Linked DNA regions of Variovorax paradoxus B4. The protein of the gene in region 1 interacts with the protein of each later gene in a pairwise test. Links are inferred from orthologs where the notes say so. Each region holds a gene or a part of one and is shown on either strand. Other genes may lie near its edges.

The links. Proteins that work in one complex are often made in the same cells at the same time.
Region 2: the proteins of VAPA_RS03835 (region 1) and dnaB interact in binary tests that used the Escherichia coli proteins (3 or more experiments, as listed by UniProt). The link is inferred for Variovorax paradoxus B4 from one-to-one orthologs.

The regions. Positions count from the first base shown.
Region 1 is NC_022247.1:848,637-854,942, reverse strand. What follows is about bases 2,893-5,829. They hold VAPA_RS03835 (ATP-dependent helicase), read left to right. Parts: upstream 2,893-3,272; coding sequence 3,273-5,387; downstream 5,388-5,829. Other genes in these bases: VAPA_RS03830 (hypothetical protein), read left to right, coding at 5,384-5,829; VAPA_RS03840 (AEC family transporter), read right to left, coding at 2,893-3,152. In the rest of the region: VAPA_RS03855 (primosomal protein N'), read left to right, coding at 1-988; VAPA_RS03850 (hypothetical protein), read right to left, coding at 1,025-1,234; VAPA_RS03845 (hypothetical protein), read left to right, coding at 1,467-2,123; more of VAPA_RS03840, read right to left, coding at 2,130-2,892; more of VAPA_RS03830, read left to right, coding at 5,830-5,851; VAPA_RS03825 (phospholipase A), read left to right, coding at 5,848-6,306. UniProt on the Escherichia coli protein: Rep helicase is a single-stranded (ss)DNA-dependent ATPase involved in DNA replication; it can initiate unwinding at a nick in the DNA. It binds to ssDNA and acts in a progressive fashion along the DNA in the 3' to 5' direction.
Region 2 is NC_022247.1:2,033,269-2,039,395, forward strand. Bases 461-3,296 are described here. They hold dnaB (replicative DNA helicase), read left to right. Parts: upstream 461-1,091; coding sequence 1,092-2,501; downstream 2,502-3,296. Other genes in these bases: rplI (50S ribosomal protein L9), read left to right, coding at 469-921; VAPA_RS09415 (helix-turn-helix transcriptional regulator), read right to left, coding at 2,515-3,228; VAPA_RS09420 (GyrI-like domain-containing protein), read right to left, coding at 3,284-3,296. Outside these bases: priB (primosomal replication protein N), read left to right, coding at 1-153; rpsR (30S ribosomal protein S18), read left to right, coding at 175-456; more of VAPA_RS09420, read right to left, coding at 3,297-3,751; VAPA_RS09425 (EVE domain-containing protein), read right to left, coding at 3,775-4,224; VAPA_RS09430 (VOC family protein), read right to left, coding at 4,233-4,604; VAPA_RS09435 (PhoH family protein), read right to left, coding at 4,756-6,127. UniProt on the Escherichia coli protein: The main replicative DNA helicase, it participates in initiation and elongation during chromosome replication. Travels ahead of the DNA replisome, separating dsDNA into templates for DNA synthesis.

The DNA of each region.
Region 1 (6,306 bases):
GGTGTTCCTGAACCGCCGCGGCTATGCGCCGGTGCTGGCCTGCGCCGACTGCGGCTGGAAAAGCGAATGCCCGCATTGCAGCGCCTACCGCGTGTTCCACAAGATCGACCGCACGCTGCGCTGCCACCACTGCGGTTTTACCGAGCGCGTGCCGCGCGCCTGCCCGTCCTGCGGCAACCCCGACATCGCACCCGTGGGCCGCGGCACCGAACGCCTCGAGGAGCATCTTGCGGAACTGTTCGCGGCCGTGACCCGGCCCGACGGCAGCGCGGTACGCATCGCGCGCATCGACGCCGACAGCACCAAAAAGCAGGGCGCACTCGAATCGCAGCTCGCGGCCGTGCATTCAGGCGAAGTCGACGTGCTGGTGGGCACGCAGATGATCGCCAAGGGACACGACTTCCGGCGCATCACGCTGGTGGCGGCAGTGAACCCGGACGGCGCGCTGTTCTCCAGCGACTTCCGCGCGCCCGAGCGCCTGTTCAGCCTGCTGATGCAATCGGCCGGCCGCGCGGGCCGCGACGCGGCCTACCTTGCGGCGCAGGGCGCCACGGCCGAGATGTGGATCCAGACGCACCATGCGCAGCACCCGCTTTTTTCTGCCCTGCGAAAGCACGACTACACGGCCTTCGCCCGGCAGCAGCTCGAGGAACGCGCCGCCGCCGGCATGCCGCCCTTTGCTTTCCAGGCGCTGCTGCGCGCCGATGCACGCACGCAGGAGGCCGCGCAGGCCTTTCTGAACGCGGCGAGCACGGCCGCCGATGCGCTGGCAGGCGCCGAGCGCGTGGTGCGCTACCCCGCGGTGCCGCTCGCGATCCAGCGCGTCGCCAACGTGGAAAGAGCGCAGATGCTGATCGAAAGCCCTTCGCGCGCCGCATTGCAGCGCCTGCTGGCGCAGTGGCAGCCGCTGCTGCATGCGCTGCGGCGCACGCCCGAAGGCAAGGGCGTGATCCGCTGGCTGGTCGATGTCGATCCGCACAGCATCTAGGGGCGGCCTTGCCCCGGGGCCATGCGCTTGCGGCGGTCAGTGCAGGCCCGCGGGCTCCTTGCCGACGTCGACGTAGCGCAACTCGGTGCTGCGGCGCCGCGCGCTGCTTGCGGGCCAGGCGAACACCACCAGGCTCAGGGCGCCCAGCGCGAGCGAGGTGCCGGTGCCCAGCATGCCGGCATGCCAGAACCAGCTCACGCCGGCAACCCAGACCAGCCACAGCAGGATACGAATAAGTATTGCCATCGTGCTGCCCATTCATACTTTGATTCGCAAACACTCTATCAGGCCTTGTGCAAACTCAAGTATTCATCTGAAGTGATAGCAGTAGCTATGCCTTACGGCCGTTACGCCGCAGCGGAAATATTGCAAAAAAACCGTTGACTACACCCCCGCACGCTGCGCAAGCTGTCGCTGTGCGAGGCCCGTTCCGGCCTCGCACATCAAGCAAGCACGCTGGTCCGCGGGGTCGTCTGTCGTGAAACTGCCTTCATCTCTGGTTTCGGCTCTCCTGTTCGCATGCCTCGCATGCCCGGCGGCCGAACTCGACCTGCAGGGCAGCCGGCTCCTGGTGTCGGGCATGCTCGACGGCAGCGCAATCAAGACCTTCACCGATCACCTGGGCAAGGGCACCGTGCGCACCGTGGTGTTCGAGGACTCGTTCGGCGGCACCGCCGAAGCGGCGGGCGCCTACGCCAACGCCATCCGCGCCAGCGGCGTGGATACCGAGATCCGCGGCCAGTGCATGGCCGCCTGCGCCTATGCCTTCCTGGCCGGCAAGGCACATCGCTTCGGCTACGGCCTGCAGGTGAACGGCGTGCTGCTGCCGGTGGCGGCAAGGCCCACGGCGGCCGAGCTGGCGGTGCGCTGGCGCGGCGAGGAAGCCCACAAGACGCTGGCGGAATTCACGCCCATCGCGGCGGCCGCGCCCATCCGGGCCACGGAAACCCGCCCCTCTGGAACGGCCAGAGACAACTGGCAGCCCGAGCACGGCGTGCTCTTCACGGCCAGCCCGACGCTCTTCGGCCGCATCTACAACGCGTTCTATTGCGACGGCTCCCAGGGTCGCGACTTCTCCAAATGCGAGCGCCTGCCCGACGCCGATCCGTTCAAGCTCGGCGTGCTGACGCCCTGATGCCGCTCAGCGCAGCACCCCGACCGCGAACGGAAAGCTGAAGAAAGTCGCCACCGTCGTCCACAGGATGATGCGTGCGATGCGGCCGTTGTCGGCACCGAAGCGCTCGGCCAGCATCGAAACGTTGCTGGCGCTCGGCAGCGCCGCCACCAGCACGATCACCATCAATGCCGAAGATGAGAGCGGCAGGCCGAGGGCGATGGCGCCCTGCCCCAGCGCCCAGACCAGCACCGGATGCACCAGCAGCTTGACGGCCACCACCGGCAGCACATCGGCCAGCGGGGCCTTGGGCGGCACCGCCGACTTCGTGCCCATGGCGGCTGCCACCGCGGCACTGGCGCCGTGCTCGCGCGCGAGCAGCGCCGAACGCGCCAGCACCGCGCCGATGGTGAAGAGCGCCACCGGCGAAGCCGCATCGGCCAGCATGGCGATGGTGCGCTCCACCGGCCCCGGCAGGCGCCAGCGGGCCGCCGACAGCAGCACGCCCAGCAGGATCGACCACGGCATCGGATTGACCAGCACGCCGCGCAGCGCCTGGCGCGCCGCCTGCCGCGGCCCATGATGCGCGGCACCGCCGCCGACGCCGTCGAGGCGCGACAGCGCAATGCACAGCGACGAGGTCACGACCAGGTCGAAGGCGATGGTGATGATCATCGGCCCGGCGGCCTGCGCGCCCAGCAGCGCCACCAGCAGCGGCACGCCCATGAAGCCGGTGTTCGGGAAGGCCGCCACCAGCGCGCCGAAGGCACCGTCGTTCCAGCCGATGCGCTCGTTGCGGGTGAAGACGACCACGCCCGCCACCACGGCCAGCGCGCTCAAGCCCCAGACCAGCGCCACGCTGCCATCGAGCAGCTGGCCGATCGGCGTACCGGCGCCAAATCGCAACAACATGCAAGGCAATGCGAAATACAGCACGAAGGTATTGAGGCCGGGAATCGCATCGAGCGGCAGGACGCGGGCGCGCGCGGCGCCATAGCCGGCCGCGATCAAGACGAAGAAAGGAAAGGTTACGAGAAATACGGGCAGCACGGCCCCATTGTCGTTGCGTCTCGCATCGTGAACTCCCGCGGCATCTCCGGAAAGCTGCGCCCCGTATCATTGCGCGCTTTGCGCCTGCCGTTCCTCCGCGGCTTTCCGTTCCCACTCCCCATGTCTTCCGGTCTCAATCTCGCGCAGCAAGAAGCGGTCAATTACCTGCACGGCCCCTGCCTCGTGCTGGCGGGCGCGGGCTCGGGCAAGACGCGCGTCATCACGCACAAGATCGGCCGGCTGATCCAGGCCGGACTCGAGCCCAAGCGCATTGCGGCCATCACCTTCACCAACAAGGCCGCCAGCGAAATGCGCGAGCGCGCCAAGGGGCTGATCGGGCGCGAGGCGAAGCATGTGGTGATCTGCACCTTTCACGCGCTGGGCGTGCGCATGATGCGCGAAGACGGCGCCGTGCTGGGCCTGAAGCCGGCCTTCAGCATCCTCGACAGCGACGACGTCACCAAGATCCTGAAGGACGCGGGCGGCACCACCGACACCGCCACCGCGCGCATCTGGCAGTGGACCATCAGCAAGTGGAAGAACATGGGCCTGAACGCCGCGCAGGCCGAGGCGGCCGCCGCGGACGACAACGAGCGCATCACCGCGCGCATCATGGCGCGCTACGAAGAGCGGCTCACGGCCTACCAGAGCGTCGACTTCGACGACCTCATCGGCATGCCGCTCAAGCTGCTGCGCGACTTCGACGAGGTGCGCGCCAAGTGGCAGGCCGCGCTGGGCCACATCCTGGTGGACGAGTACCAGGACACCAACGCCACGCAATACGAGGTGCTGAAGGCACTGGCCGGCGAACGCGGGCGCTTCACCGCGGTGGGCGACGACGACCAGTCGATCTACGGCTGGCGCGGCGCCACGCTGGACAACCTGCGCAAGCTGCCGGTCGACTATCCGGCCCTGAAGGTCATCAAGCTCGAACAGAACTACCGTTCGACGAGCGCGATCCTGCGCGCGGCCAACAACGTGATCGGCCCCAACCCCAAGCTGTTTCCGAAGACGCTGTTCTCCGAGCTCGGCGAAGGCGAGCCGGTGCGCGTGGTCGATGCCGACTCCGAGGCGCACGAGGCCGAGCGCGCGGTGGCGCGCATCGTCAGCCTGCGCGCGGGCGATGCCATGACCCAGGGAACGCAGGGCAAGCAGTACAAGGAGTTCCGCGACTTCGCCATCCTTTACCGCGCCAACCACCAGGCGCGCGTGTTCGAGCAGGCATTGCGCAAGGCGCAGATCCCCTACAAGGTGTCGGGCGGCCAGAGCTTCTTCGACCGCGCCGAGATCAAGGACCTGTGCGGCTGGTTCCGCCTCTGGGTCAACAACGACGACGACCCGGCGTTCCTGCGCGCCATCACCACGCCCAAGCGCGGCATCGGCCACACCACGCTCGCGAGCCTGGGCACCTTCGCCAGCCAGTACAAGCTGAGCCTGTTCGAGGCGCTCTTCAGCCCGTCGCTGCCGAGCGTGATGCCCAAGCGCACGCTCGAAGGCATCCACGAGTTCGGCCGCTACATCAACGACCTCGAATACCGCGCGCGCCGCACCATGGGCGCCGAGGATTCGCGCACCTTCATGCTCGACTGGCTGAAGGAGATCGACTACGAGAAGCATCTCTACGACGGCGAGGACAGCGAACAGGCCGCGGCCGCGCGCTGGACCAACGTGATGGAGTTCGTCGACTGGATGTCGCTGCGTGCGGGCGGAGCCATCGACGATGCCTCGGGCGCCGACAGCAACATCGAGACCGAGCGCAAGAGCCTGCTCGAGGTGGCGCAGACCATCTCGCTGCTGTCGACCATCAGCGAGCGCGAGCAGGACCAGAACGTGGTCACGCTGTCGACGCTGCATGCCTCCAAGGGCCTCGAATGGCCGCACGTGATGCTGATCGGCGTGACCGAGGGCCTACTGCCCTTCAAGCTCGAAGACGACAACGGCCGGCAGCTGAAGGTCAGCGACGAGACGCTGCAGCGGCTGCAGGAAGAGCGCCGCCTCATGTACGTGGGCATCACGCGCGCGCAGCGCAGCCTGGCCGTGAGCTGGACCAAGAAGCGCAAGCAGGGCCGCGAGATGGTGCCCTGCGTGCCGAGCCGCTTCATCGCCGAGATGGCCCTGGACAAGACCACCACCCGGGAAGACCCGCGCGAGAAACTCAAGGCGCTGCGCGCCGAGTTCGCGCAAAAGGCGCAGGACAGCGCGGCCGCCAAGGCCGCGGCCGCGGCGGCGCCATGAAGAGGCTGCTGCCCGCCTTCCTTGCCGCTCTTCTGGCCGCCACGGGCTGCGCCACGGCAACACAGGGCGGCAATGGCGCCGACTGCCCCGCCGATGCGCGCGAGCTGCCGCTGCAGTCGCTCTACGGACGCTGGGAGGCGCGCTTCGACGGCTCTGCCGCCGTGGCCACGGTGCAGCTCGGCAGGCACCCCGAATACGCCGGCGTGCGCGGCACCATCACGCGCCACGCCGCCGGCGGCAGCGCCCAGCCTTCGGTGGCGCAGCTCGCGGGCGACGTCGACGATGAAGGCGCCCTTTCCATCGACGAATCGCTGGACGGCCGCGCGATCAGCGGCGTCTGGGCCGGCACCCTGCAACCCGGCTCCTGCGGCCGGGAATTCAGGGGCACGTGGCGCAACGCCGCGGACGAAAGCACGCATCCGTTCGTGCTGAACAAGACGGGGGGAACGCAAGGAAACCAATGACCCAACGAAAACACGCCATCTTCTCCGGGCTGGCGACCCTCGCGGCCTGCCTCGGCGGCGCCGCCACCGCGCATGCGCAGGCCGTCGACCAGCCACGCAGTCCGCTGGCCGACGCACAGCTGACGTGGCAGCAATGCGCCGCACTCGGCAACAGCAACGAAGCGCGCCTGGCCTGCTTCGACCGCTGGGCGCAGCAGCAGACGCTGCCTTCGGTCTCGGTGCCCGTGGCGCCGCCGGTGCTGGCCAACACGCAGCCGGCGCCGCCGGTGGACGCCTCGATACCGGCCACGCGCGTGATCTCGGTCGACACCAACGAAGGCTGCCGCGACCGCCAGTACTCGGCGCTGTCTCGCTTCTGGGAGCTCGAGAACGGCACCGATTGCGGCACCTTCGGGTTCCGCGGCTATCGGCCGCTCAACGTGTCGGCCTCGGCCGCCACCAGCAAGCCCGACACG
Region 2 (6,127 bases), 1.2 Mb from region 1 along the record:
AAAGCGGCCCTCAGGGCCGTTGCCTTCGGTGCCATCGCCGAACGGCTCGCAACGCAGTCGATGGGAAGTCTCTGGCGTTTTCAGGGCTTTCTCGCGACACCGGGCAATGGCAAGCATCCGGTCCTGCACATCCAGGATTTTCAGCAAGATTAATTTTCGACAAGAGGTCCCCAAATGGCCACGTTCAAGAAATTCAACAAAGACAAGCGCCCGAAGCGCAACACCCAGTCGCTGCTGTTCAAGCGCAAGCGCTTCTGCCGCTTCACTGTCGCTGGCGTCGAGGAAATCGACTACAAGGACATCGACACGCTGCGTGACTTCATCAGCGAAAACGGCAAGATCATCCCCGCCCGCCTGACCGGCACGCGCGCGATCTACCAGCGCCAGCTGAACACCGCCATCAAGCGCGCGCGCTTCCTGGCCATGGTGCCGTACAGCGACCAGCACCGCGTCTAAGGAGCCGTCACCATGCAAATCATTCTTCTGGACAAGGTCCTGAACGTCGGCGGCCTCGGCGACATCGTCAAGGTCAAGGACGGCTACGCACGCAACTTCCTGATCCCGACGGGCCGCGCCCGCCGCGCCACCGCCGCCAACAAGGCCGAATTCGAAGCCAAGCGCGTCGAACTCGAAAAGGCTGCGGCCGCCAAGCTGGCCGAATCGCAAGCCCAGGGCGAAAAGCTCGGCGGCACGACCGTCAAGCTGACCCAAAAGGCCGGCGTGGACGGCCGCCTGTTCGGCTCGGTCACCAACGGCGACATCGCCGAAGAACTGGGCAAGCAAGGCTACAAGGTTGCCAAGTCGCAAGTGCGCCTGCCCAACGGCCCGATCAAGGTCGTCGGCGACAGCACCGTGAGCGTTGCGCTGCACACCGACGTGGTGGTCGACATCACCGTGACGGTCTACGGCGAAACCGCCTGATCATCCACAGCGCCTTGTGTGCTGCCGCAAAAGCCGCCTCCGGGCGGCTTTTGTCTTTCTGCGCACCGGTTTTCCAGCGCGATGCACTGAAAGATCACTGTTTATTCACAACCTTGTCCACACACGCCAGCGCGTGCGCGGCTTAGCATGCAGGGTTGCAAGGGAAGTCCATGTCCGCCGTTTTTTCCTATGCCGACAATGATCCGTCGGCCGATCGTCAAGTTGCCCAGCTTCGCATTCCGCCTCACTCGATCGAGGCCGAGTCGAGCGTGCTCGGCGGCCTGCTGCTCGACAACGGTGCCTGGGACCGCATGGGCGACCTGCTGGTGGATGGCGACTTCTACCGCCACGAACACAAGCTGATCTATGCCGCGATCGGCGGATTGATCAACGCCAGCAAGCCGGCCGACGTCATCACGGTCTACGAACAGCTGCAGGGCCTGGGCAAGGCCGATGAAATCGGCGGCCTGGTCTACCTCAATTCGCTCGCGCAGTATGTGCCGAGCGCGAGCAACATCCGCCGCTATGCCGAGATCGTGCGCGAACGCTCGATCCTGCGAAAACTCGTCTCCGCGAGCGACGAGATCGCGACCAACGCCTTCAACACCCAGGGCAAGTCGGTCGACAAGATCCTGGACGAGGCCGAGCAGAAGATCTTCAACATCGGCGAAGAGGGCACGCGGATGAAGCAGGGCTTCCAGAGCATGGATGCCCTGGTCGTCGAACTGCTCGACCGCGTGACCGAGATGGCGGAGAACCCGAACGACATCACCGGCGTGCGCACCGGCTTCTACGAGTTCGACAAGATGACCTCGGGCCTGCAGCCGGGCGACATGATCGTGCTGGCCGCGCGCCCCTCCATGGGCAAGACCTCGCTGGCCATCAACATCGCCGAGCACGTGGCGCTCAACGAAGGGCTGCCGGTGGCGGTCTTCTCGATGGAAATGGGTGCGTCGCAGCTGGCGGTGCGTATCGTCGGCTCGATCGGGCGCATCGACCAGGGGCACCTGCGCACCGGCAAGCTCAGCGATGAAGAGTGGCCGCGCCTCACGGAAGCCATCGAGAAGCTGCGCAACGTCTCGCTGCACATCGACGAGACGCCGGGCCTGACCACCAGCGAGCTGCGTGCGAATGCGCGCCGCCTGGCGCGCCAGTACGGGCGCCTCGGCCTGATCGTGGTCGACTATCTTCAGCTCATGAGCGTGTCGAGCAGCATGAGCGACGAGAACCGCGCAACGGCCGTGGGCGAAATCTCGCGCGGCCTGAAGATGCTCGCCAAGGAACTCAAGTGCCCGGTGATCGCGCTGTCGCAGTTGAGCCGCGGCGTCGAAAGCCGCACCGACAAGCGCCCCATGATGAGCGACCTGCGCGAATCCGGCGCCATCGAGCAGGACGCGGACATCATCATGTTCATCTACCGCGACGACTACTACGACAAGAACAGCAAGGAGCCGGGCGTGGCCGAGGTGATCATCAGCAAGCACCGGAACGGGCCCACGGGCACCGTCAAGCTCGCCTTTCTCAAGCCGCTCACCAAGTTCGAGAACCTGGCCGGCTACGGCAACAACGACGACTACTGACGCCGCCGCGCCTTCATTTCTGCTGCTCCAGCAGCTTGGCCTCCGCCGTCCGCGCCTTCACCTGGCGCAGCATGTCGGCCAGCGTCTTGCCTGCTTCGTCGCGAAAGCGTTCGGGCAGCACGTCGACCGCATCCATGCGGTCGATGCGAAAACCCCGGAAGTCGTTGCGCAGTTCGCACCAGGTCGAAAGCGTCCAGACCTTGCCCCAATAGAAGCAGCCAAGCGGACGCACGGTGCGTTCGCTGGTATCACCCGAAACGTCGCGATAGTGAAGGCGCAGTTTCTGGCGCGCCTGCACGGCTTCGCGCAGCGTCTGCAGCCGCGCGCGCAAGGCATCGCCCAGCCCCAGCGCGGGGGCGTAGAGTGCGAGCGCCTCGGCCGAGACGCGTGCCGCCGGCGGCAGCACGGAGAGGATCTTGCCCAGCCCGGTTTCGATGTCACGCGCCAGGGCCGGATCGACCCAGCTCTGCGCCAGGCGGGCCGCCGCCACGAGCGCCGAAGCTTCGTCCTGCGTGAACATCAGCGGCGGCAGCTCGAAACCCGCGCCCAGCCTGTAGCCCACGCCGGCCTCGCCCTCGATCGGCACGCCCTGGTGCTGCAGGTCGGCCACGTCGCGGTAGACCGTTCGCTCCGACACCTCGAGGCGCTGCGCCAGGAAGGCCGCCGTGGTGAGCCGGCGCCCGCGGATGATCTGCACGAGCTGGAACAGGCGGTCGGCGCGGCGCATCAGTGCGCTCCCTGGGATATTCCAGCGAAGCCGTCGGGCCAGCCCTGGCGTGTGCTCATGAGACTCCGATATGGATCGCCACTTTGTCCGGCCCCTCGTAGGCTTCGAAATCGCTGCGGTAGCGGCGCACGATTTCCGGGTTCGCCTCGAAATACTGCCAGATGCGCTGCCAGGTGGCGATCACCATCTGCGGCATCTCGCCCTGGCCCGCAAAGACGAGGTAGCTGCCGGCCTCGATGGGCACGCTGCCCGTTCCGCCCGAGACGGCCACGCCCACGGTCACATCGAAGGCGCCATGCGCATCGGACTCGTAGCCGGAGTAGACGCCGAAGATGCGGGCATCGCCGGTGCGGCCGGGCGTCGATCGGTATGTCTCTTCGCCGAAGAAGCGATTCCACAGGGCGCCGATGCGCGCGCCCGCGGGGTCGTTCTCTTCGCGGTTGGTGGTGCGGACCGTGAGGCCTGCGACCTGGAAAGCGTCATGTTGCTGGCGCACGGGTTCCATCGGGGTTCTCTTCTGCATGGGTGATGTGGGGATTGTGGTGCTCAGAGCGCGAGCGCCTTCAGGTCGGCTTTCATGGCCCGGGCGATCAGCATCATGTCGGCGTCGGGGACATCGAACAGCCCGAAGCGGAACTTGTAGCCCCACTGCCTGGGGTTCTCGATGAAGGCCAGCTGGTCCAGCAAGGGCGCGATCGGCGTTTCGCGGGAGGCCGCGTAGGCCACGTCGAGCCGCCATGGAACAAAGCCGTTGCCCATGTCGGCCTCATACGGTGCGCCCGGCCGCACGATGCCGATCGAGACGAAGCTCTGCAGCCTGTCGGTACCGCCGAAGACCGTGGCCGGCGCGTAGTAGGCCACGCGGTCGCCTGCCGCAACCCGCTTGAGCGGACCGAGCTTGCCGTGGCCGACCTGCATGAAGCCGAGCGGCTTGTGGTCGCGCCCGCGGCGGGCGTGCTCGGCGCTGGCCACGGCAATCCAGTTGCGCTGTGCCATGGTGCGATTCAGGCGATGGCGTGAAGGCCGACTTCGTTGCCTTCGGTGTCGCGCAGATGGGCGATGAAGCCCATGCCTGGCGGCAGCGCGGACTTGGGCGCGACGATCTGGCCGCCTGCCGTTTCGACGCGCGCCAGCACGGCGTCGATGCTCGGCATGCAGTCGAGGTAGATGCGGATGCCGCTGCCCGCGCGTGCGCTGGCGTTCGCGCCGGCCTGCAGGGCGCCGCCGGTGGCGGGGTTGTCGTAGGGAAAGATGGCCAGCGTCTGGCCGCCGAAGTTTTCGCGGCGCAGCGTGCGGCCGAGCACGGTTTCGTAGAAGGCCTGGGCGCGGTCGATGTCGGTGACCGGAATCTCGAACCAGTTGACGGCGTTTTGCATGGAGGACTCGCTTTCGTTGCGTTGAAGGAGCCCTGATGGTGCGGGCGGCCTCCTGACAGCGTCTTGTCAGGAGGCTGTCACCGCGGACGAAAAAAGCCCGCGGTGCTCCTGGGAGCATCGCGGGCTTTTGACAGCCGCGAACCGGCGGCTCTTAGAGCACGTCGCTCGCGAAGTCGGCCAACCTGGAGCGCTCGCCGCGCGCCAGCGTGATGTGGCCGCCGTGCGGCCAGCCCTTGAACTTGTCGACCGCGAAGGTGAGGCCCGAGGAGCCTTCCGTCAGGTACGGCGTATCGATCTGCGCGAGGTTGCCCATGCAGATGATCTTGGTGCCCGGGCCCGCACGGGTGATCAGCGTCTTCATCTGCTTGGGCGTCAGGTTCTGTGCCTCGTCGATGATCACGTACTTGTTCAGGAAGGTACGGCCGCGCATGAAGTTCATGCTCTTGACCTTGATGCGGCTTCGAATCAGCTCATTGGTGGCCGCGCGGCCCCATTCCCCGGCGCCGCCGCCGTCGCCCTTGGCCAGGAACTCGAGGTTGTCGTCGAGCGCACCCATCCACGGGCCCATCTTTTCTTCCTCGGTGCCCGGCAGGAAGCCGATGTCCTCGCCCACGCTCACCGTGGCGCGGGTCATGATGATCTCGGTGTAGCGCCGGTCGTCGAGCACCTGCGTGAGGCCCGAGGCGAGCGCCATCAGCGTCTTGCCGGTGCCGGCGGTGCCGGTCAGCGTGACGAAGTCGACTTCGGGGTCCATGAGCAGGTTCATCGCGAAGTTCTGCTCGCGGTTGCGCGTGTTCACGCCCCACACCGCGTTCTTGCCCGAGCTGTAGTCCTTGAGCGTCTTGAACACCGCGGTCTTGTCGCGGATCTCGGTGACGCGTGCGTACATGCTCGGTTCGCCCGGCGCTTCGAAATAGACGAACTGATTGATGTAGAGGTTGGGCACCAGCGGTCCGCTGACCCGGTAGAAGGTGTTGCTGCCGCTTTGCCAGCTTTCGACCGTCTTGCTCTGGCGCGTCCAGAAATCGGCCGGCAGCGCGAGCGAGCCCGCGTAGAGCAGGTCGCCGTCTTCGAGCGTCTTGTCGTTCTGATAGTCGTCGGCGGCCAGGCCGAGGGCGCGCGCCTTGACGCGCATGTTGATGTCTTTCGACACCAGCACCACTTCCTGCTTCGGACGGCCGGGCTGGTCGTTGGCATAGAGGTCGCGCAATGCATGGACCACGCCGAGGATCTGGTTGTCGGCCTTGCCCTGGGGCAGGCTGATCGGCAGCGAATAGTCGAGCGGTGCGGTCTGGAAGAACAGCTTGCCGCCGGCCTCGCGATGGCCCGTGGTGTCCAGCTTCAGGCCCTTGCCAATGTCGGCGTCCTGGGCTGCCGCCAGGGCGTCGAGCGTGCGGCTGGTCTGGCGGCCGTTGCGGGCGACTTCGGTGGTGCCCTTCTTGTGGCCGTCCAGCTCCTCGAGCACGATCATCGGCAGGAAGATGTCGTGTTCCTCGAAGCGGAACAGGCACATCGGGTCATGC